Regions from separate parts of the Microbacterium cremeum genome, predicted to be linked through region 2. Evidence: predicted binding sites of a transcription regulator. Region 2 holds the regulator's gene; the other holds the start of a gene.
The links. The regulator HspR, encoded in region 2, represses chaperone genes until heat shock. The targets are predictions, from matches to a motif close to AAGTTGAGTCNNNNNGACTCAACTT.
Positions count from the first base shown of each region.

Region 1: a site for HspR is predicted at 8,306-8,330, ahead of IM778_RS05630 (ATP-dependent Clp protease ATP-binding subunit). Genes of this name have one in related genera too.

Region 1 is NZ_CP063812.1:1,274,763-1,285,409, reverse strand. Features, by position in the region: gene IM778_RS05670 (ATP-dependent DNA ligase) at 1-226, opposite strand, end outside; gene IM778_RS05665 (endonuclease/exonuclease/phosphatase family protein) at 380-1,633, shown strand; gene IM778_RS05660 (LLM class flavin-dependent oxidoreductase) at 1,650-2,423, opposite strand; gene IM778_RS05655 (LLM class flavin-dependent oxidoreductase) at 2,420-3,313, opposite strand; gene IM778_RS05650 (DUF72 domain-containing protein) at 3,429-4,151, shown strand; gene IM778_RS05645 (hypothetical protein) at 4,248-4,409, opposite strand; gene IM778_RS05640 (hypothetical protein) at 4,870-5,229, shown strand; partial or broken gene IM778_RS05635 (DUF72 domain-containing protein) at 5,347-5,625, shown strand; gene IM778_RS05630 (ATP-dependent Clp protease ATP-binding subunit) at 5,722-8,292, opposite strand; gene IM778_RS05625 (class I SAM-dependent methyltransferase) at 8,413-9,519, shown strand; gene IM778_RS05620 (alpha/beta fold hydrolase) at 9,538-10,380, opposite strand; gene nrdF (class 1b ribonucleoside-diphosphate reductase subunit beta) at 10,633-10,647, opposite strand, start outside.
Region 2 is NZ_CP063812.1:3,722,553-3,733,199, reverse strand. Features, by position in the region: gene dnaK (molecular chaperone DnaK) at 1-321, shown strand, start outside; gene IM778_RS16605 (nucleotide exchange factor GrpE) at 324-956, shown strand; gene IM778_RS16600 (DnaJ C-terminal domain-containing protein) at 970-1,962, shown strand; gene IM778_RS16595 (heat shock protein transcriptional repressor HspR) at 2,107-2,583, shown strand; gene IM778_RS16590 (DUF7927 domain-containing protein) at 2,717-8,737, shown strand; gene IM778_RS16585 (LuxR C-terminal-related transcriptional regulator) at 8,931-10,647, shown strand, end outside.

The sequences.
Region 1 (10,647 bases), 1.5 Mb from region 2:
GCGTGAGGGTCGGGGTGGTCGCGTGGGCGACGTCGAGCTTCGTGAGGCTCCGCCATCCCACGCCGAGGCGTCCCTGCCGAGGACTGGCGGTGAGGAACCCGATCGCCGGAGCCACCTCGTCGGGCTGGAGCTCGCGCAGCGCGGCCGCGAGGGCTGCGACCTTGGCCAGTCGCGACGACGTCGAGGCCACGGCATCCGTCGCCGTCACGAGATCGTGCAGCAGCATTCCGGCATTCTCGCACCGGCCGGCGACACCTGTCTCGGCCGGGCCGGTTCGCCTCGCGTTCTTCCGCTGGTCACCGCGCCCGCCTAGCGTGGTGCGTGGCGCCGTTTCACATGTCGTGGCCGGCGTCACCGTCATCCCCACGAAGGAGTACCCATGACCCCCCGTTCCCGAAGCTGGATCGCTGTCGCGGCAGGCGCCGCGCTCGTCGCCGCCGGTGCCGCGGTTCCCGCCGCCGCTGCCGGTTCCGCGTCGACCGCCCGCCCGGTGCAGGACGACACGCTGCGCGTGGCGACCTTCAACCTGTCGCTCAACCGCAACGCCCCCGGCCAGCTCGTCGCGGACCTGTCGACGGGCGCGAACGCGCAGGCGCGCACGGTCGCCGAGATCATCCAGCGCGCGAATCCCGACGTCGTGCTCCTCAACGAGTTCGACTACGTCGAGGGCGGCGTCGCGGTCGACCTCTTCCGCGACAACTACCTCGAGGTGAGCCAGAACGGCGCCGGCGCCGTCGACTACCCGTACGCGTTCGTCGCCCCGTCGAACACCGGAATCCCCAGCGGCTTCGACCTCAACAACGACGGCGAGGTCTCGGGCGGCGACGACGCGTTCGGCTTCGGTCTGTTCGAGGGCCAGTACGGCATGGTGGTGCTCTCGAAGCACCCCATCGCGACCGCGGAGGTCCGTACCTTCCAGCACTTCCTGTGGAAGGACATGCCCGGCGCGCTGCTGCCCGACGACCCGGCGACCGCGGCTCCGGCGGACTGGTACTCCCCCGAGGAGCTCGCGGTGTTCCGTCTGTCGAGCAAATCGCACTGGGACGTGCCCGTGCAGGTCGGCGGCCACACCGTGCACGTGCTCGCGTCACACCCGACGCCGCCCACGTTCGACGGCCCCGAGGACCGCAACGGCACGCGCAACCACGACGAGATCCGCTTCTGGGCCGACTACGTGACGCCCGGCGCCGGACGCTACATCTACGACGACGAGGGAGGGCGCGGCGGGCTCTCTCCGGCGGCGTCCTTCGTCATCCTGGGCGACCAGAACGCCGATCCGCTCGACGGCGACTCGGTGGATGCCGCGATCGACCAGCTGCTCGGCAACCGCCGCATCGTCGACCCGCTGCCGGCCTCGGAGGGCGCCGTCGAGGCGGCCGCGCTGCAGGGCGGGGCGAACGCGACGCACGTCGGCGACCCCCGCTTCGACACCGCGGACTTCGCCGACACCGCGCCCGGCAACCTGCGCGCCGACTACGTGCTGCCCTCGCGGAGCCTCCCCGTCGCTGGCGCCGGCGTGTTCTGGCCGGTGCAGGCCGATCCGCTGTCGGCGCTGACCGGCGTGTTCCCCTTCCCGAGCAGCGATCACCGACTCGTGTGGGTCGATGTCGAGGTCCCGCGCGTCGGACGCTGAACCGGAGGGCCCCGTGTCAGGCCGTGGCCGCTTCGGCCACGGCCTGCACGAACCCCTCGTAGGCCGAGGCCGTCTCGTCGGCGACGATCGCACGCAGCACGAGCTCGTCGACGCCTGCGCGATGGTGACGGATGCCGTCGGCCAGGCCGTCCGGACGGATCACCGTCTCGCCGGCGCGGACCCCCAGCCGCGCGAAGTTCGCGGCATAGGACGGGTAGCCGCCGTAGCGCTCGGCCTCCGCCTCGAGCCGCGGCACGGCCGCGGCGTCGGCAGCCGTCCGGACGTACAGCGCGACGTGCGTGGACGAGGACACGGCGTGCGCCTCCGCCGCCTGGACCCGAGCGGCATCGGGGGTGAGCCAGCTGAGCAGCACGCCGTCGGATGCCTCGGCGGCGAGCCGTCGCATCCTCGGCCCGAGCGCTCCCACCACCGTGCGCGCCGGACGCTCGGCTCGCAGAGTCGCCGCCGCGGCCTCGACGCGCGCGAGGGCCCCGGCCCCGGCGGCGCCCGAGCCGATCCCGAGCACGAGCCGCTCGCGCGGCAGCCCGAGGCGGCGGACCTCCGCGGCGACACCCTCCGGCGTCCGCCGGTCCATCGGGAGCACGCCGGTCGCGAGCACGAGCCGATCCGTCGCACGGGCGGCCGCGGCGATCACCGCGAGCGCGTCGTCGCCCGGCGTGTCGTTCACCCACAGCGCGTGCAGCCCGGCGCGCTCCACCACCGGCGCGAGGCGCGCCGCGAGGCCGGGGCCTGCGGCGGCCGCGATCCCGATCGACAGCAGAGCCGTCATACCGCGCTCGCGGCGACCGGCGCGCCCGCGCCCACGATCCTCGCCACCTCGCCCGCGGCGCTGTAGAACTCGCGCAGGTCGGTGCGCGACGCGGGCAGCAGGACGACCTCGTCGACCCCCACGGCGAAGAAGGCCCGCGCGCCCTCGGCGACCTGTGCCGGGTCGCCCCACAGCGCGCGCTCGAGCGGATCGGGCTTGTCGCCGACGTCCGCGCGGGCGCGGGCCTCGGCATCCGTCCCGAACGCCGTCACCACGTACGCGACGTTGTCGTGCGCGGCGTCGCGCCCCGCCGCCGCGCGCCCTTCGCCGATCGCGGCGATCGAGGCGGCCAGCTCGGCCGCGGTGTGCCCGCTGTCGAGGACGGTGCCGTCGGCGACCTCGCCGCTCAGCCGCAAGGTCTTGGGCCCCTCCGCGGCCGCGTACACGCGCGGCGGCGTGGCCGGCGCATAGTCCAGCTGCACGCCGTCGAGCGTCACATAGCGACCGTCCGCGTCGACCTTCTCGCCGGCGAGCAGCCCTCGCAGGGCGGGCACGTACTCGCGCATGAGGGTGAGAGGCGAGGCGACGCGGGCGCCGACCTGGCCCATCCAGGGCAGCACGCCGTGGCCCACGCCCGGCAGCAGGCGGCCCGGGAAGAGCCGCTCGACGGTCGCGATCTCCATCGCGGTCGCCGCGACGTTGCGCAGCGGCATCGGTGCGATCCCGATGCCGATGCGCAGGCGGTCCGTCCAGGCGAGCGCGGCGCCGACGGTGGCGAAAGCCGACTGGCGGAAGCAGTCCTCCCAGATCCACAGCTCGGGCACTCCCCCCTCCTCGGCCGCGAGCACGGCGTCGCGGAACTCGTCGGGAGAGTGCGTGTAAGGGTTGAAGATCGCGCCGATGCGTGCCATGCGTCCACTCTGGCAGGACGCACCGACGTCGCGGAAGCCGCCGCCCCGCGTACCCGCGGCGCCCGCGCCCCGCAACCCCGTCCCGCGGACCCGCCGCGCCACGGAGGATGTCGATATGGCGCGCATCGGAACCTCAGGCTGGGTCTACCCGCACTGGCGGGGCGTGCTCTACCGCGGCGACCAGCGCGGCTGGCTCGACCAGTACGCCTCCGAGTTCGACACCGTCGAACTCAACGGCAGCTTCTACCGGTGGCCGGCCGACACGCGGTTCGCCTCTTGGCGAGACCGCGTGCCCGTGGGCTTCGAGATGGCGGTCAAGGCTCCCCGCGGGCTGACGCACGCCCGACGGCTGCGCGATCCCGGCGTGTGGATCGAGCGAATCACGCGCGGCCTCCACGCCCTCGACGGGCGCCGAGGCCCGCTCATCGTGCAGCTGCACCCCGCGATGGAGCGCGACGACGAGCGTCTGGACGCGTTCCTCGAGGCGCTTCCCGCGTGGACCCGGCCGGTCATCGAGTTCCGTCATCCGTCATGGACCGACGACGGGACGATCTTCCCGCTCCTGGAGCGGCACGGCGCCGCGTACTGCGTCATGAGCGGCGCGCGGCTGCCTTGCATCCTGCGCGCGACGGCGCAGCTGGTGTACGTCCGGCTGCACGGCCCCGACCCCGAGCGCCTCTACGACGGCTCGTACTCCGACGACGACCTGGCGTGGTGGGCCGAGCGCATCCGAGAGTGGGAGGGCTCCGGCCACGAGGTCTTCGCGTACTTCAACAACGACGGCGAGGGCAACGCGGTACGCAACGCCCGGACCCTGAAACGGATGCTGGGCGCCTGAGCACGTCGTAGGGCTGCAGAAACCTGTCGCGGCGCCCCAGATCGGGTGCGCCGCGACAGGTTTCTGCAGCCGCAGCCGGTTCGGGGGGCGACTGCGTCACGCGGCGGCTGCGAACGCCTCCGCCCGCAGCGGGCGCGCGCCGTACTCGGGCTCGTAGCCGTGCTCGGCCAGCCATTCCACCGCGGCCTCGGTGACGACGAGGTCGACCTCTCGGCGGGCCAGGCGCACTTCGCCCGCACCGAGCAACCGAAACGACACCGTGTCCACGATCCGGGGTCAAGGCCCCTCGGCCGCGTCGACGAGACTCACCGCCTGGTTGCCCCGCACGGCCACGTGGTAGCCGATCGTTGCGCCGTCCTCGTAGCTGCCGTCGTCCTTCCGGATGCCTGGTGCACAAATGCGCAATCTGGATATGGTTGAAATCCGCTTGTCCAATGAGTCGGTGTCGCGTGATCGAGTCAAAGGATGACTCGCGTGGCGCCAGGACGCAGAAGATGCAAACCCTGGATTCACCAACTACTGGACAACGTCCAGAGCCTGCACGGGCACCGCGACCACGGGTTGATACGGAGAAAATGCCATCGGCTCATCCTTGGTCGCGTCGTCCCCAAGCGTGAACCTGGCCTGCAGCGTCTGAGGGAGGTAGATGATGTCCGCATCGGTATCCCCGACTGAATTGGGGAAAGCACGAGCGAGTGGTTCCAAGGTTGGCTTGTCGGTGGTGATCGGTCTCGTAACGGGGGCCGTCATGTACTACCTCGTTGCCGTGGCTTCGACGGTGCGAGTCCCAGAGAACTTCATGTTCAGTCCCCTGGCTCTCGCCTTGACCGCCCTCGTCGGCGCCGGCGCGGTCGTCATCGCGTGGCGATGGCCCATCGTCGGTCTGTCTGCCGGAATTCTCATCGTTCTCGTGGTCGTCGTAATGGCCGCAATGCGATTCAGTTGGTCGTCTGCGCCGTCGGACTGGCTGGACCCGCTGAACACGATTCCCTATGGCGCGGTCACCGCCTACCCCGTGATCGTGGGCGCGGTCATGGTGATGGTTGCGGTGCTGCAGCTGCTGACCAACCGTCGCTAGACCTCGATCTGCTACTGAGCACTCAGCCCCGGTCTGTACAGACCGGGGCTGAGTGCTTCACCCACGGCGCTGGGCGAGACGGAGCGTCGTCTCCGGCAGAAGATCGAGCCGACATTCATTCTCGAACGGCACGGCGCCGCCTTTTGCATCATGAGCGGCGCCCAGCTCGTCCACGTGCTGCGCGTCACGGCACCGCTCGTCTATGTCCGCCTGCACGGGCCCGATCGTCAGCACCTCTATCGCGGGTCGTACTCCGACGAGGCGCTGGCCGAGTGGGCCGAGCGCACGCGCCAGTGGGAGGTCGACGGCCACGAGGTCTTCGCGTACTTCAACAACGACGGCGAGGGCAACGCCGTACGCAACGCCCGGACCCTGAAACGGATGCTGGGCGCCTGAGCACGTCGTAGGGCGCCAGAAACCTGTCGCGGCGCCCCAGATCGGGTGCGCCGCGACAGGTTTCTGCAGCCGCAGCCGGTTCGGGGGGCGACTGCATCACGCGGCAGTCGCGAACGCCTCCGCCCGGGCGACGATGCCCTCCGCCGAGGCATCCACCGTCACCGACCCGCCGTCGGCGAGCGCACCGGTGACGAGGAGGTCGGCGATGCGGTCGTCGACCTCGCGCTGGATCAGGCGGCGCAGCGGGCGCGCGCCGTACTCGGGCTCGTAGCCGTGATCGGCGAGCCAGTCCACGGCGGCCTCGGTGACCTCGAACGCGATCTCGCGCTTGCCCAGGCGCGCTTCGCCCGCGCCGAGCAGGAGCCGCACGATCTCGCGCAGCTGCGGCTTGTCGAGCTTGCGGAACAGCACGATCTCGTCGATGCGGTTGAGGAACTCGGGCCGCATCGCCTCGCGGAGCTTGCCGAAGACGCGGTCGCGGAGGTCCTTCTCGGAGCCGAAGCCCGTCTCGCCGCCGCCGTCGGCGATGAAGCCGATGGCGCCGCTGCGCGAGGCGAGGAACTCCGAGCCCAGGTTCGAGGTCATCACGATGACAGTGTTGCGGAAGTCGACCGTGCGACCCTGGCCGTCGGTGAGGCGCCCGTCGTCGAGCACCTGCAGCAGCAGGTTGAACACGTCGGGGTGCGCCTTCTCGATCTCGTCGAACAGCACGATCGAGTACGGGTTGCGGCGCACCCGCTCGGTGAGCTGCCCGGCCTCGTCGTAGCCGACGTATCCGGGAGGCGCCCCGACGAGCCGCGACACGGTGTGGCGCTCGCCGAACTCGCTCATGTCGAAGCGGATGACCGCTCCCGCGTCGTCGAAGAGGCTCGCGGCCAGCGCCTTCGCGAGCTCGGTCTTGCCGACCCCCGTCGGACCGAGGAAGAGGAAGGATCCCACCGGCCGCCGCGGGTCGCCCATTCCGGTGCGGTTGCGCCGCACCGCCTTGGCCACGGCGGCCACGGCGTCGTCCTGCCCGATGACGCGCGCGTGCAGCTCGTCCTCGAGCGAGGCCAGGCGCTCGCGCTCGGTCTCGGTGAGCCGATCGACCGGGATGCCGGTGGCACGGCTGATCACCGCGGCGATCTCGGGCTCGCCGACCACGGCCGCCACCGCATCGGCCGTGTTGCGGGCGGAGCGAGACGAGACGTCGTCGAGCTTCTCCTGCACCGCGGCGATCTCGTCGCGGATGCGTGACGCCTCCTCGTACTGCTCCGCCGAGACGGCCGCGTTCTTGTCGGCCTCCAGCGTCGCCAGGCGCGCCATGAGCGCGCTCACGTCGACCTGGGCGCCCAGGCGCAGGCGCAGGCGCGCACCCGCCTGGTCGATGAGGTCGATCGCTTTGTCGGGCAGCACGCGGTCGGGGAGGTACCGGTCGCTGAGCTCGACGGCGGCGCGCAGCGCCTCGTCGGTGTACGCGATGCCGTGGTGCTCCTCGTACGCCGGCTTGAGGCCCTGGAGGATCAGGACGGCGTCCTCGATCGACGGCTCGCCGACCTTCACGGGCTGGAACCGGCGCTCGAGAGCCGGGTCCTTCTCGACGACGCGGTACTCCTTGAGCGTCGTCGCCCCCACGAGGTGCAGCTCGCCGCGCGCGAGGCGGGGCTTGAGGATGTTGCCGGCGTCCATGCCGCCGTCGCCGGCGCCGCCCGCCCCGACCACCGTGTGCACCTCGTCGATGAACACGATGAGCTCGCCCCGGTGCGCGGCGATCTCGTCCATCGTCTTGGTGAGGCGCTCCTCGAAGTCGCCGCGGTAGCGCGTGCCGGCGAGCATCGCCGCGAGGTCGAGCGCGACGACCCGCTTGCCGACGAGCTGCTCGGGCACGGCCTCGTCGACGATCGCCTGCGCGAGCCCCTCGACGATCGCGGTCTTGCCGACGCCCGCCTCGCCGACGAGCACCGGGTTGTTCTTGGTGCGGCGGCTGAGGATCTCGATCGTCTGCTCGATCTCGTCGGCGCGTCCGATCACCGGGTCGAGTCGTCCGGCCACGGCGAGAGCCGTGAGGTCGGTGCCGTAGGCGTCGAGCATGGGTGTGCCGGATGCCGCGGCATCCGTGTCGTCGTCCGGTGTGGCCTCGCCGCCCGGCGCGACCGTCTCGCGGACGGCCTGCGTGAGGGCCTCCGCCGTCACCCCGGCGCGTGCGAGCACCTGACCGGCGGGCGTGTCCTGCGCGAGCACCAACGCGAAGAAGAGGTGCTCGGGATCGACGTAGGTCGAGCCTGACGAGCGCGCCACCTGGAAGGCGTGGAAGAGCGCGCGCTGCACCGACGGCGTCACCACCGCACCGTCGACGTCGGCGGGACTCGAGGCGGCGGGCAGCCGCTCCTCGGTCGCGCGGACGATGGCACGGGCGTCGGCGCCGATGCGCTCGATGGCGTCCTTGGCGGGCGCCTCGGCGGCGAGGATCCTCAGCACGTGCAGGGCGTCGAGCTCGAGCTGGCCGCGCTCGAGCGCGTACTTGCCGGCGCGCTGCAGCAGCTGCTGCGTGCGCGCGCCGAGGAAGCGGCTGAGGTCGATCGAGCGCTCCACGCGGGCGCGCTCGCCCGCGAGGTAGCGCGCGAGGAACTCGTCGAACGAGCTCGCGTTGTCGTCGGCGCCGCTCGAGGGGGTGAAGTCTTCGGGCATTCCGTCTCTCCTGAACTTGAGTGAGGTGCTGTCAAGTTTACGAACTTGAGCACCGCCGTATCAACTTCAACGGCTCCTCTTCGGTCGTATTCCCGGTCGACGGCGATCTACGGTGGAGCGGTGACCTTCTCGTTCGACACGCTGCGGCGCTGGCCCGACATCGAAGCGCCCGGCCTCGTGGCGACGGATGCCGCGGACCGGCTGATCCTCGACGAGTCGGCGTCCGCTCGCCGCGCGGCGGGCGACGGCATCACGGTCATCGGCGACGCCTACGGGGCGCTGACCCTCGGCGCGGCCGCGGACGGCGGCCGCGGCATCCGTGTGCACCAGGACGCGCTCACCGGCGAACGGGCGCTTGCCGCGAACGCCGAGCGGTCCGGACTCGGCGAGCACTACAGGTCGCTCACACTGGACGCCGGCCTCGTGCGCGATGCGCGCGTCGTGCTGATGCGCCTGCCCCGCTCGCTCGACGCGCTACGCGACCTGGCCGGGCTCGTCGCCGCGCACGCCTCGCCCGAAGTCGTCGTGTACGCGGGCGGGAGGATCAAGCACATGTCGCTCGCGATGAACGACGTGCTGCGCGAGCACTTCGAGCGCGTCGACGTCACGCACGCGCGCCAGAAGTCACGCGTGCTGGTGGCACGCGGTCCACACCATGGTCGCGACCCCCTGGCGCGCCACGCCGAGCACGACGGAATGGTGGTGTGCGCGTTCGGCGGCGCCTTCGCGGGAACCGCCATCGACATCGGCACGAGGTTCCTCCTCGAGCACCTCCCGCAGGCCGCCCCCGGCGGCGGGGCCGTCATCGACCTGGCGTGCGGAACTGGCGTCATCGCGACGGCCCTCGCGCTGCGGCATCCGGGGATCCGCGTCATCGCCTGCGATCAGTCCGCCGCCGCCGTCGCGTCGGCGCGTGCCACCGCCGACGCGAACGGCGTAGGCGATCGGGTCGACGTGGTGCGCGACGACATGCTCGCGTCGCAGCCGGACGCCTCCGCCGCCTTCGTCGCCGTGAACCCGCCCTTCCACTCCGGCACCGCCATCCACGAGGGGATCGCTCCGCGCATGTTCGCCGACGCGGCGCGCGTCCTCCGGCCGGGCGGCGAACTGTGGGCGGTGTGGAACTCGGCGCTGCGCTACCGCCCGGCGCTCGAGCGGATCGTCGGGCCGACGCGTCAGGTCGCGCGCAACAGCAAGTTCACGGTGACCGCCTCGGTGAGGCGCTGACGACCGGATGCCGGACGCTCACGCGTTCGCGTCGCCCCCGCCGGATGCGGTTCCGCCGTCGAGGAACGGCAGCACGACGTCGAGGACGAGGTCGGTGCGCGCCAGTCCGAAGAAGTGACTCGTGCCGGGGAACACCGCCAGCTGCGAGGCGGGCACCCCGTCGAAGTCGCCGTTGACGTCGCCGCCGCGCAGGCGCAGGAACTCCACGGCATGCTCGAGACGCACCATGTCGGCGTCGCCGACCGTGAGGAGGGTCGGCGCCGCGATCCCGCGGATGTCGTCGTCGGCCCAGTCCGGGAACCCGCCGGCGTACGAGGCTCCGAGCCGGTCGAGCAGACCCTGCAGGTGCTCGAGGTCGGGGTGCGGCGACTTCGCCAGGTACGCCTGCTCCATCGGCGTCCCCGCGATCATGTCGACCGTCATCGCGCCGACCGCCTCGGCGTTGTCACTCCCGCGCATGCCGTCGGCACGGAACGACACCGACGACACGACCAGCCTGTTCACGCGTTCGCGATGACGGATGCCGAGCTCGAGCGCGACGGAGCCGCCGATGCTGAAGCCGAAGACGTCAGCCCGTTCGATCCCGAGATGATCGAGTACGGCCAGCACATCGGTGGCGAAGGCGGCGGCGGAGAACGGCCGGTCGATGTCGTTCGTGCGCCCGTGCCCCTGGAGATCGACGGCCACGACACGGCGCCCCGCCGACAGGCCCGGAAGCAACGGGCCGAACTGCTGGTCGATGTCGAAGAGGCCGCCATGCAGGAGCAGCAGCGGAGCCTTGTCGGCGCGCTCGTCACCGTGGGTCTCGAAGTACATGCGCAGATCGCCGACGGTCACGTACCCGGATGCCGTCTTCGTCATGTCGGTCGTTCCCTCGGGGGTCGAGACGTCGGAAGGGCCGGGCCTCGGCGCTGGGGACACCGAGACCCGACCGCCGCGAATATCGCACTCCCCCAAGGCGAGCGAGCTCCGCGGCGTGGAGCGGCGTTGGGGACACCGCGTCCGCGGGTGCTGGGGACACCCGTGATGACGGTACCAACGCGAGACGGCCGCGTCGACGGCATCGGCGTCACGACACGCCGATTGGTCGAACCATCGGTCGATCTGAGATTCCTAGAAGTCCCAGTC
Region 2 (10,647 bases):
GAGACCCTCTCGTACTCGATCGAGAAGCTCATCAAGGAGAACGACGACAAGCTGCCCTCCGACGTCAAGGAGTCGGTGCAGGCCGACGTCGACGCGCTCAAGACCGCGCTCGCCGGTGACGACGACGACGCGGTGAAGACCGCGTTCGACACGCTGTCGCAGTCGCAGACCAAGCTGGGCGAGGCGATCTACGCGTCGAACCAGGCTTCGCAGGCGACGGATGCCTCGGCCGCCGACGCCGGTGACTCCCAGGAGTCCGCGACCTCCGATGAGGACGTCGTCGACGCCGAGGTCGTCGAAGACGAAGAGGAAAAGAAGTAACCATGGCCGACAAGGACTTCGATGACACCGAGGTCCCCGGTGGCGAGGACCCGGAAGCGAACGCTTCCGGGTCCGACCCGCAGGAGGGCCAGGACACCGCCGGTGAGCAGGCCGAGAGGCCGCAGGACGAGGCCGAGGGCGACGAGCTCACGGTCGACGACATCCTCGGTGCCGCGCAGAGCGCAGAAGCGGCCGCCGAGGACGCCGTGCTCGCCGACCTCGAGACGCAGCTGCTGAACGACCTCAAGCGTCTGCAGGCCGAGTACGCCAACTACCGCCGGCGCACCGAGGAGCAGCGCGAGGTCGAGATCGAGCGCGCTCAGGGCGCGGTCGCCAAGGGCCTGCTGCCGGTGCTCGACGACCTCGACCGTGCCGAGAAGCACGGCGACCTCGAAGAGGGCTCGCCCTTCTCCGCGATCGCCGAGAAGCTGCGTGGCGTGGCCGAGCGCATGGGCCTCAGCACCTACGGCGCGGCCGGCGAGGCGTTCGACCCGCAGCACCACGAGGCGATCTTCCAGGTGCCGACCCCCGGCACGACCGAGGCGACCGTGCTGGAGGTCGTCGAGATCGGCTACCGCCTCGGCTCGGTGGAGCTGCGACCGGCGAAGGTCGTCGTCGCGGTTCCCGCCGAGTGACCGAGGAGGCGGCATGGCCAGCCAGGACTGGTTCGACAAGGACTTCTACTCGATGCTGGACGTCTCGAAGGACGTCAGCGACGCCGACCTGAAGAAGACCTACCGCAAGCTCGCGCGCAAGTACCACCCCGACTCGAATCAGGGCGATGCGGCGGCGGAGGCCAAGTTCAAGGAGATCAGCGAGGCCTACTCGGTGCTGTCCGACCCCGAGCAGCGCAAGGAGTACGACCAGATCCGCGCCATGGGCTCGGGTGCCCGCTTCACGGCGGGTGGTCAGGGCGCCGGCGGATTCGAAGACGTCTTCAGCATGTTCGGGCAGGGCCGCGGCGCGCGCTACCAGAACGCCGAGGACTTCGACGACATCTTCGCGATGTTCAACCAGCAGCAGGGCGGCCGCTTCGGCAGCGGCCGCTTCGGCCAGCCTTCCGGCGGGTACCGAGGGTACGGCGGGCCGACGCGCGGCGCCGATGTCACGGCGCGCACGACGATCGACTTCATCACCGCCACCAAAGGTGAGACGATCACGCTGCAGGGCGAGGACGGCAAGCCGTTCAAGGTGAAGATCCCGGCCGGCGTGTCGGACGGGCAGAAGATCCGGCTGCGCGGCCGGGGGCGCCCGTCGCCCGACGGCGGCGAGCCCGGCGACGTCGTCGTGCAGGTGGCGGTGCGGCCGCACCCGGTGTTCACCCGCGACGGCCTGAACCTCCGCGTCACGGTGCCGGTGACGTTCACCGAGGCCACGCTCGGCGCGACGATCGAGGTGCCGACTCTCGGCGGCGACCCCGTCAAGCTGCGGGTCGCCCCCGGAACGCCATCGGGCCGGGTGCTCCGCGTCAAGGGCCGGGGCGTGCAGACCCAGAAGGGCACCGGCGACCTGCTCGCCGAGGTGCAGGTGGCGGTGCCGTCGCACCTCGACGACGCCGCACGCGAAGCCTTGGAGCGCTTCCACGACCTCGAGCCGAAGGAGAACCCGCGCGCCGACCTGATGACCAAGGCGCGCGGCTGAGATCATGAGGCCGGTCGTTGAGCGAGCGAGGAACGAGCGAGACGAAACGCCTCGAGCCGACGTTCGGCGTGTGCGCGAGGCGTCTCGTCTCTGCGTTTCGACTCGCAAGCTCGCTCAACGACCGGGTACGAGGAGGTGAGACGCATGGGTGAGCAGCACGACATCGACGAGGATGCCCCGATCTTCGCGATCGCGGTGGCCGCCGAGCTGTCGGGCATGCACCCGCAGACCCTCCGCCAGTACGACCGGCTCGGGCTGGTCGTGCCCGCCCGCACCCAGGGCGGCTCGCGTCGCTACTCGCTGCGTCACATCGCGCAGCTGCGCGAGGTGGCGCGCATGTCGGCCGACGGCATCGGTCTTCCCGCCATCGCGCGCATCCTCGAGCTCGAAGACCGCGTGCGCGAGCTGCACGGCCGCGTCCGCGACCTCGAGGAGCGAGTGCGTGCCGAGCTCGAGAAGCGCCCAGGAGCCCGCGTCTTCGCCGCAGGATCGACCGGCGCCGTCGTCACGCTGCGCCACGGCACCCGCGTGCGCCGTGCGACCGAACTCGTCGTGTGGCACCCGCGCCAGCCGCTCTCGCAGGCCGCCGAGACCGAGGACGACGACGAAACCTCGACGTGACGCCGACTCCCGGGTGATGGGGTGAAGGACCGGGTGAAATTCTGAGAAGACTCTCAGAATCCCGATAGGAACGATTCAAGGGCATGCGTGCCAAGCCGGCGCGAACCCTGTGACGTTCCCAAGGGGGGAAATCTTGAGTCGTCTCATCGCGCCAGAAAACTCAGTTCCGACATCTCACGTGCAGCGATCATCTGGCCGCCGCCGCGTTGCGGCAACGGCATTCGCCGGAGTCGCCGCCCTGATCCTGTCGCTTCTGCCGACAGCTGCCGCTCAGGCCGCGCCGCTGTCGGTGCATGAGATCACCGCCAACTGGGCCGGCGATCCGACGCCGACCGAGGCGCCGTTCGGACAGCCGGTGACCGCCGAGTTCCACGTGAACACCAACGACGCCGAGGACCCGTACTCGAACGAGCCGGTGGAGAACGTGCGCGCCACGCTCACCGTGGGCAACGGCGCTTTCACCAGCATCCCGCAGGTCTGCAAGACCACGGATGTCACCCCTGCCTCCGCGATCTCGGAGGATGGCACGACCCTGCTGTGCAACTTCGGCACGATCACCGAAGGCACCGCCTCGGTCATCCAGGCCCCGGTCCGTGCCACGTCCACGGAAGGCGGCGACCTGACCGTCGTGGGCACGGCGACGTCGGATTCCGCGGTCGCCGAAGCCGGCCCGGCCGACCCCGGTCCGCTGCCGATCACGTACGTGCACGGCATGGACCTGTCGCTCGTCCAGGCTCCCGGCCAGACCGGCCAGGGACAGACAAAGGCGAGCCGCCTGGGAGGCAACCGGCCCTTCCTTCAGATGAACTACTCGCTCATCCTGGACGCGGGCAGCCGACCGGGACCTGCGAGCTACTCGTTCCCGGTGAGTATCAGCGCGAACATCGCCGGCGCGACCAACGGTCTCGCGTGGGAAGGCTGCGTGCCGATCGACGCGTCCTCACGTTCTACGGGTCAACCGTTCTCCCACCCGGAGCGGGCGGACCGCACCAACTTCCCGACGTGCAGCGTGAGCGGTGCCGGCACCACCTACACCGTCTCGCTCTCGGATCTCGACTACACGCTGGTCAACGCGCCGGTCAACGACAGCATGGGTCAGCCGCTCCCCGGCAACGGCGTCTACATCGCCTCGGGCACCGTGCAGTTCAGCATTCCCGCAGCTGTGACCGCGATCACCACGTACACATTCACCGCGTCGCCCGGCGCGTTCGTCTTCGACGACGGTGTCTCAGAGCCTGACGGCAACGCACAGAACAACGTCTCGAGCGCCACGCTCACTCCGCCCGGCGGATTCAGCAACCACTGGATCGGATCGCCGGCGAACTCGCGGACGGCGTGGGATGACAACCTGTGGGTGAGCCCAGGCACAAGCCTGGACGCGGTCATGCCGCAACCCGGGATCACCGAAGAGAACTGGGACGAGCAGGTCGCTGCCGGAAACGTCGGGCCGATCCCGCTCTACCACCAGGCGAACAGCCTCGTCTGGAACGGATACAGCGGCCCCGGTGGGGCGCAGCTGGCGGGCCTCTGCACGATGAACCAGAACCCGGCCTTCGTCCCGACCTCGTTCGAGGGCGGCGGCTGGAACGGCGGCGGCCTCGACGGCTATGAGAACTACGAGACGGCGCGGTTCTTCTACACCACCCAGGCGATCGACACGAAGACCGAGACCTGCGGCCAGGCGGCGCCGAGTGCCATGTGGATCGAGGCCACTCCGGCGCCCGGTACTTCTCTCACCGACCCTCGCATCAGCACCGACATCCTGATGGCTCTTCCGGCCGGCGTGACTGCTGTGAAGATGACGTGGGACCCGGCCGTCGACACTTCCGCCCACACGTTCCTCCGCGCCTTCGGGCACATCGATCCGGCAGCCCCCACCTCGGGGGAGGGCTGGACCGTCGGAACGTTCAACGCCCCGTACAACGTCGCCACCGCATTCCCGGGGTATCCGACGCTGAACAACTGGGTCAATCTCAGCACCATAGGCGGTGGAACCGTGATCCCGGGCAGCACCTACGGCCCGAACACCAACGGCTTTCGCGACGTCTACCGTCTGCAGGGCGCCCAGGGACTGATCGAGAAGGAGGTCTCCGACACCACCGCGCAGCCCGGAGTCCCCGTGACCTACACGCTCCGCGCTCAGGCGCAGAACCTCGTCACGAGCCCGCCGCCGGCGACGTTCGACGTCGTCGACACGCTGCCGCAGGGGATGGTCTACGTGCCGGGCACGGGCCAGCCCGCCCCGACGAGCGTGAGCCCGGACGGGCGCACGCTCACGTGGAACTTCGCCGGGGTCACCCCGAACGTGTTCCAGACGATCAGGTACCAGGCGCAGCGCCCGGCCGACAGCGTGATCGCACCGGGAACCCGGCTCACGAACGTCGCGGTCATCAATACGATCGGCGACAACCGCCCCGCGAGCACGCCGGGCCGCACGGCCGCCGCGACGGTGACGGTGCCCAGCGCCTCGGCTACGGTCTTCGGGAAGTCCGCCGCCGCGAATGTGCTGTCGTTCGATGGCGACAGCTCGTCGTGGGTGCTGACGATCAACTCGCAGGACCCCGAGCCGAGCGACTTCACCGACACCATCGACATCCTGCCCGCCGTCGGCGACGGTCGCGGAACGGACATCGACGGCACCTACACGGTGACCGACGTCGTCGCGCCCGCTGGTTCGACGGTGTACTTCACGACGGCACCGCTGGCCTCCCTGAGCTCGGACCCGCGCGATGCCTCCAACGGCGGCACGCCCGGATCGGTTGCCGGCAACACCGTGGGATGGTCGACGACTGCGGTCGACAACCCGACCGCCATCCGGATCATCGGCCCCGAGCTCGCTCCGGGCGCGACACAGACGATCCGCATCGACTTCAGCACGCCTGCCGGCACCAGCTGTCAGGAGCCCGCCGCCGACGACAACAAGCCGGGCCAGATCCTGGTGAACTCGGCCGGCTCGTGGGCCGAGCACTCGGCGCTTCCCATGCTGTCGTCTGCGGTCACCGAGATCGCGAACTGCTACGCCGTCAACCTGAAGAAGTACGTTCAGGACTCCGACGGCGTGTGGCACGACGCGAACACGCCCGCCGACTATCCGACATACCGAGTCGGTGACGAGGTGCCGTATCGCATCGTGGTGGAGAACATCGGACAGGGCACGGTGACTGATCTCGAGATCACCGACAGCCTCTTCCCGGAGGGATCCTTCACCGTGGCATCGCTCGCCCGAGGCGAGCAGCAGGTGCACGAGTTCGTCGCCACCATGACGGGCGGCGGAAGCGTCGTGAACAACGCCTGCGGCACGGCGGCGACCCCGCCGGACGCCGAGGCGCCGACGATCCTCTGCGATCCGGCTGGGGTCGAGGTGGTGAACTACTCCACGGTGAAGTCGTCTGACCCGGTTCCGGGGACGGTGCTGAACCCGGGTGACGAGGTCACCTACACCGTGACGGTGACCCAGGAGGGCACTGTTCCCGCGGTGGCGCAGTTCACCGACGACCTGTCGGCGGTGTTGGACGACGCTGATCTGACAGCGGGCCCGACGGCTTCGGTGGGAACTGCGACGATCACGGACGGCGTGCTGTCGTGGGACGGTACGGTCCCGGTCGGTGAGGTGGCGACCGTGACCTACACCGTGACGGTGAAGGACTCGGCAGCGCTCGCGGAGGGTGGCAGCTACTTCCTGGAGAACGGGGTGACCAGCCCCGGATGCCCGGACGCCGGTTGCCCGCCGGTGGAGCACCCGATCGCCGACTTCACCGTGGTGAAGTCGTCCGACCCCGTCGACGGCTCGAACGTCGACGAGGGCGAGACCATCGCCTACACCATCACGGTGACCCAGGTGGGTGAGGCCGAGTACGAAGGTGCCTCTCTGGTAGATGACCTGAGCGACGTGCTGGATGACGCCACTTGGAACGACGAGCTGACCGCCTCCGCCGGGACGGTCGGGTTCGATGCGACCACGCAGGAGCTGTCGTGGTCGGGTGATCTGGCGGTCGACGAGGTCGTGACGATCACCTACACCGTGACCGTCACCGGCGCCGGAGACACCCACCTGCACAACGTCGTCACCAGTGATGGCTGTGCTTCGCAGGAGGTGTGCGAGACCGAGCACTACACCGCTTCGTACACGACGGTGAAGACGTCCGACCCGGCGTCGGGCAGCGATGTGCAGATCGGCGATGTCATCACCTACACCGTCACCGTCACCCAGTCCGGTGAGGGCAGCGTGGTGGCTCAGTTCTTCAACGACGACCTCACCGAGGTGCTGGACGACGCGACGTTCAACAACGACATCGTCGCGTCGGCGGGCACGTTCACGTTCGTCGACGGGGTGATCTCGTGGACGGGCGACCTGGGCCCGGGTGATGTCGCCACGGTGACGTACTCGGTGACGGTGACCGCTGCCGGTGACACGCTGATCGGCAACACGGTGCAATCGCCCGGCTGTGAGACCGCCGCCGAGTGTGAAACCGAACACCAGACCGGCCGCTACGAGACGGTGAAGACCTCGGACCCGGCGACGGGAAGCGACGTGCAGATCGGCGACACCATCGAGTACACCGTCACCGTCAGCCAGTTCGGTGCCGCGTCGGTGGAGGGCGCATCGTTCGCCGACGACCTGACCGCGGTGCTGGATGACGCAACGTGGAACGACGATCTCGCCGCGACGGGAGGCACGGCCGACTACGCCGAGCCGACGGTCTCGTGGACGGGCGACCTGGCGGTGGATGCCGTGGTCACGGTGACCTATTCGGTCACGGTGACCGGTGCCGGCGACATGACGTTGACCAACGTGGTCACCAGCGACGGCTGTGTCGAGGAAGCGGATTGCACCACGACGCACCAGACGGGCGACTACACGGTGGCCAAGACGTCGAACCCGACGCCGGGCAGCGATGTCGCGGTGGGCGAGACCATCACGTACACGGTGACCGTCGCCCAGCGGGGTCCTGGTGCGGTCACGGCAGCGTCGTTCGATGACGACCTGGCGGCCGTGCTGGACGATGCGACCTGGGACGATGCGCTGGTCGCGAGTGCGGGCGAGGCGTCGTTCGACGCGGATGCCGAGACCATCGAGTGGACCGGTGATCTCGCGGTCGGCGCGACGGTGACGGTCACCTACTCCGTGACGGTGACGGGCGCGGGCGACATGACGCTCACGAACGTCGTGGCGCCGGGCGAGAACGGCGAGTGCGTGCCGGCCGGCGACGGCAACCCCGACTGCACCACCACGCACGAGACGGGCCGGTTCGAGTACTCGAAGATGGCCGATCCCGTGCACAACAGCGACGTGCAGGCAGGGGACGTCATCACCTACACCGTGACCGTGGAGCAGGTCGGCCCCGCCGGGGTGGCGGCATCCGTCGTCGACGATCTGTCGGGCGTGCTCGATGACGCCTCGTACAACGGCGACGTCGCTGCCACGACGGGCGAGGCCGTCGTCGACGGGCCGGTGCTGACCTGGAACGGTGCTCTCGGCGTGGGGGAAACCGCGACGATCACCTACTCCGTGACGGTGACCGGCGGGGGCGACACGACGCTCGCCAATGTCGTGACCTCGCCCTCCGAGGCCGGCTCATGCGTGACCGCGGCCGACGGCACCGAGGAGTGCCGCACCCTGCACAAGACGGGCGGGTACGTCTACGCGAAGACGGCGGATCCGGTATCCGGCACCGCCGTGCGCACCGGTGACACGGTGACGTACACGGTCACGATCACGCAGCGCGGCGAAGGCGTCGTCACCGACGCGATCGTCACGGACGACCTGTCCGGCGTGCTCGACGACGCGACGTGGAACGGCGACGCAGTCGCGACCGCGGGTGCCGTCGCACGGGTGGGCGACGTGCTCACGTGGACCGGCGCTCTCGGCATCGGCCAGCGCGTGACGGTCACCTACTCGGTGACGGTCGCGGCTGCCGGACCGGCGCAGTTGCGGAACGTCGTGACGAGCCCTGACGAGCGGGCCGTCTGCGATCCGGCCGGAGCGTGCGCGACCGAGCACAGCGTCGACGCGCCGCCGCCGCTCGCCGTCACCGGCGGCACCCTCAGCTGGGGCGTCGCGGGCTTCGCGGGCATGCTGCTCGTCGCGGGTGCGTTCGCGCTCGTGATCCACCGCCGGCGCTTCCCCAGAGCGTCGCGTGGGCCGGTGAGCTGAGCCCCTTCAGCCCGGCACGCTGTGCCCCGCGTCCCCAGGGGCGGGGCACAGCGTCGTCTCTGGCCCCGCAGCGGGTCGGATCGGTCGGCGCAGTCGGGATCCGCTTCGGGGGAACGCGGACCCCAGCCTGGGCGAACTGACAGACTGAATCCTTGGGGGGGACGTACAAAGGAATCGAATCGAAGTGTGGTCATTGCAGCGGCTCGATACCGGCGCGCCGCGCGTCCCCGGCGACGTCATCACGCGGCCGAGGCTGCTCGCGCATCTGGAGGTCGGCGCGCCGCTGACTCTTGTCCGGGGAGCGTGCGGCGCGGGCAAGACGGTCGTCCTACGCGAATGGGTGCAGCGCACCGAAGATCGTGCACTGTGGATCACGGCCGATCCGGCCGGCGCCGATAGCGGCGGCCTCGCGCGCATGATCCTGCGGCGGCTGCCGCGCCGAACGGACGCCGGCGACCCCGGCGTCGCGGATGTCGGCTGGCAGGCGGTGCGCGACCGGCTCTCGGACCTCGGCGAACCGGTCACGATCTTCGTCGACGATGCCGCGACGCTCGAACGGGATGCCCTCGTCGACCTGTGCGAGACGGTGGCGGCGGTCCCGGCCGTGAGGGTCGTCGCGGCCGCGAACCGTCGCACGGTGCTCGACAGCGACGCGGTCGGGATGCTCGTCGACAGGACGGCGGTCGAACCTCCGGATCTGATGTTCGACGAGGAGGAGATCCAGCGTGCCCTGGGCGTCGACGCGGACCTCGCCCGCAGGATCCGCGCCGTGACGAACGGATTCCCTGCCGTCATCCACGCGATGGCCCGACGCGGCATCCCGGCGGACCATGGTTCGCTGGTAGAGACCGCAGCCGAGGGCGTCGAGGAGTACATGCGGCTCCGGGTCGCGCGCTCGGGCTACGATCCCGCGCTGATCTCCGCACTGGTGCGGATCAGTCTCGCCGAAACCGTCGACGACGCGGGCGCGCGCGAACTCAGCGGCGACCCTCGCGCCGTTCACTACCTGGACGACGCCGAGAGCTACGGCTTCGGATCGTGGTCCGCAAGCGAGCGCGGGCGCGCGTTCCGCTTCGCACCGTTCACTCGCGCGCTTCTGCGGCGCGAGCTCGAGCGCCGCCACTCCGGCGAGATCCCGGCGCTGCGGCGGGTGGTCGTCGCGGGCGCGCAGCGCGCCGGCAAGCCCACCGAGGCGCTGCGAGTGGCGGTCGAGGGCGACGATTGGGAGCTGGCACGCCGGGTGGTCATGTCGTCCTGGCATCAGCTGCTCAATCACGGCGCCGCGGTGCGCGAGATCCTGGGATCGATCCCTCTATCGCAGTTGCGCGACGAGCCGCTCCTCGTGATGCTGTTGGCCATCTGCTACAACGCGGTGCGGGTGAGGCGGCTGCGCGGGCTCCAGCTCTTCCGGCTCGCCGTCTCGGCGGCGAACTCTCAGCGCGCCGACGTCAGCGACTCCGACCGCCTGTTCATCTGGGTCACCGAGAGCGTCGCCCTGCGCGTGCTCGGCATGCACGAGCGTGCCGCGAGCGTCGCAGTGCGCGCCCTGCGTCTGCTTGCCGACATGCCGGAGGCGGAGAAGGAGGCCTACTCCGTGCAGGTGCCGCTCCTGTCTGCGCAGCTGGGCATCTCGCTGTACTACGGGGGCAGCCGGCGGCAGGCGATCGAGTGCTTCGCGTACGGCGCCGCCGTGGCGGCGGTCGGGGAGCCCGAGAACGGGATCTCGAACCTGTCGATGCTGGCCGGCATCCATGCCCTCGACGGCGACATGCCCGAAGCCCGCCACTATGTCCAGCTCGTCCGAGAGGGGAGATGGAGTAACCGGTACCTGGACGGCTACCAGGGCACGTTCTATCGCGTGGCCGAGGCTCTCCTCGCGCTGGAGGAGGGCGACGTCGAGAAGGCGGCCG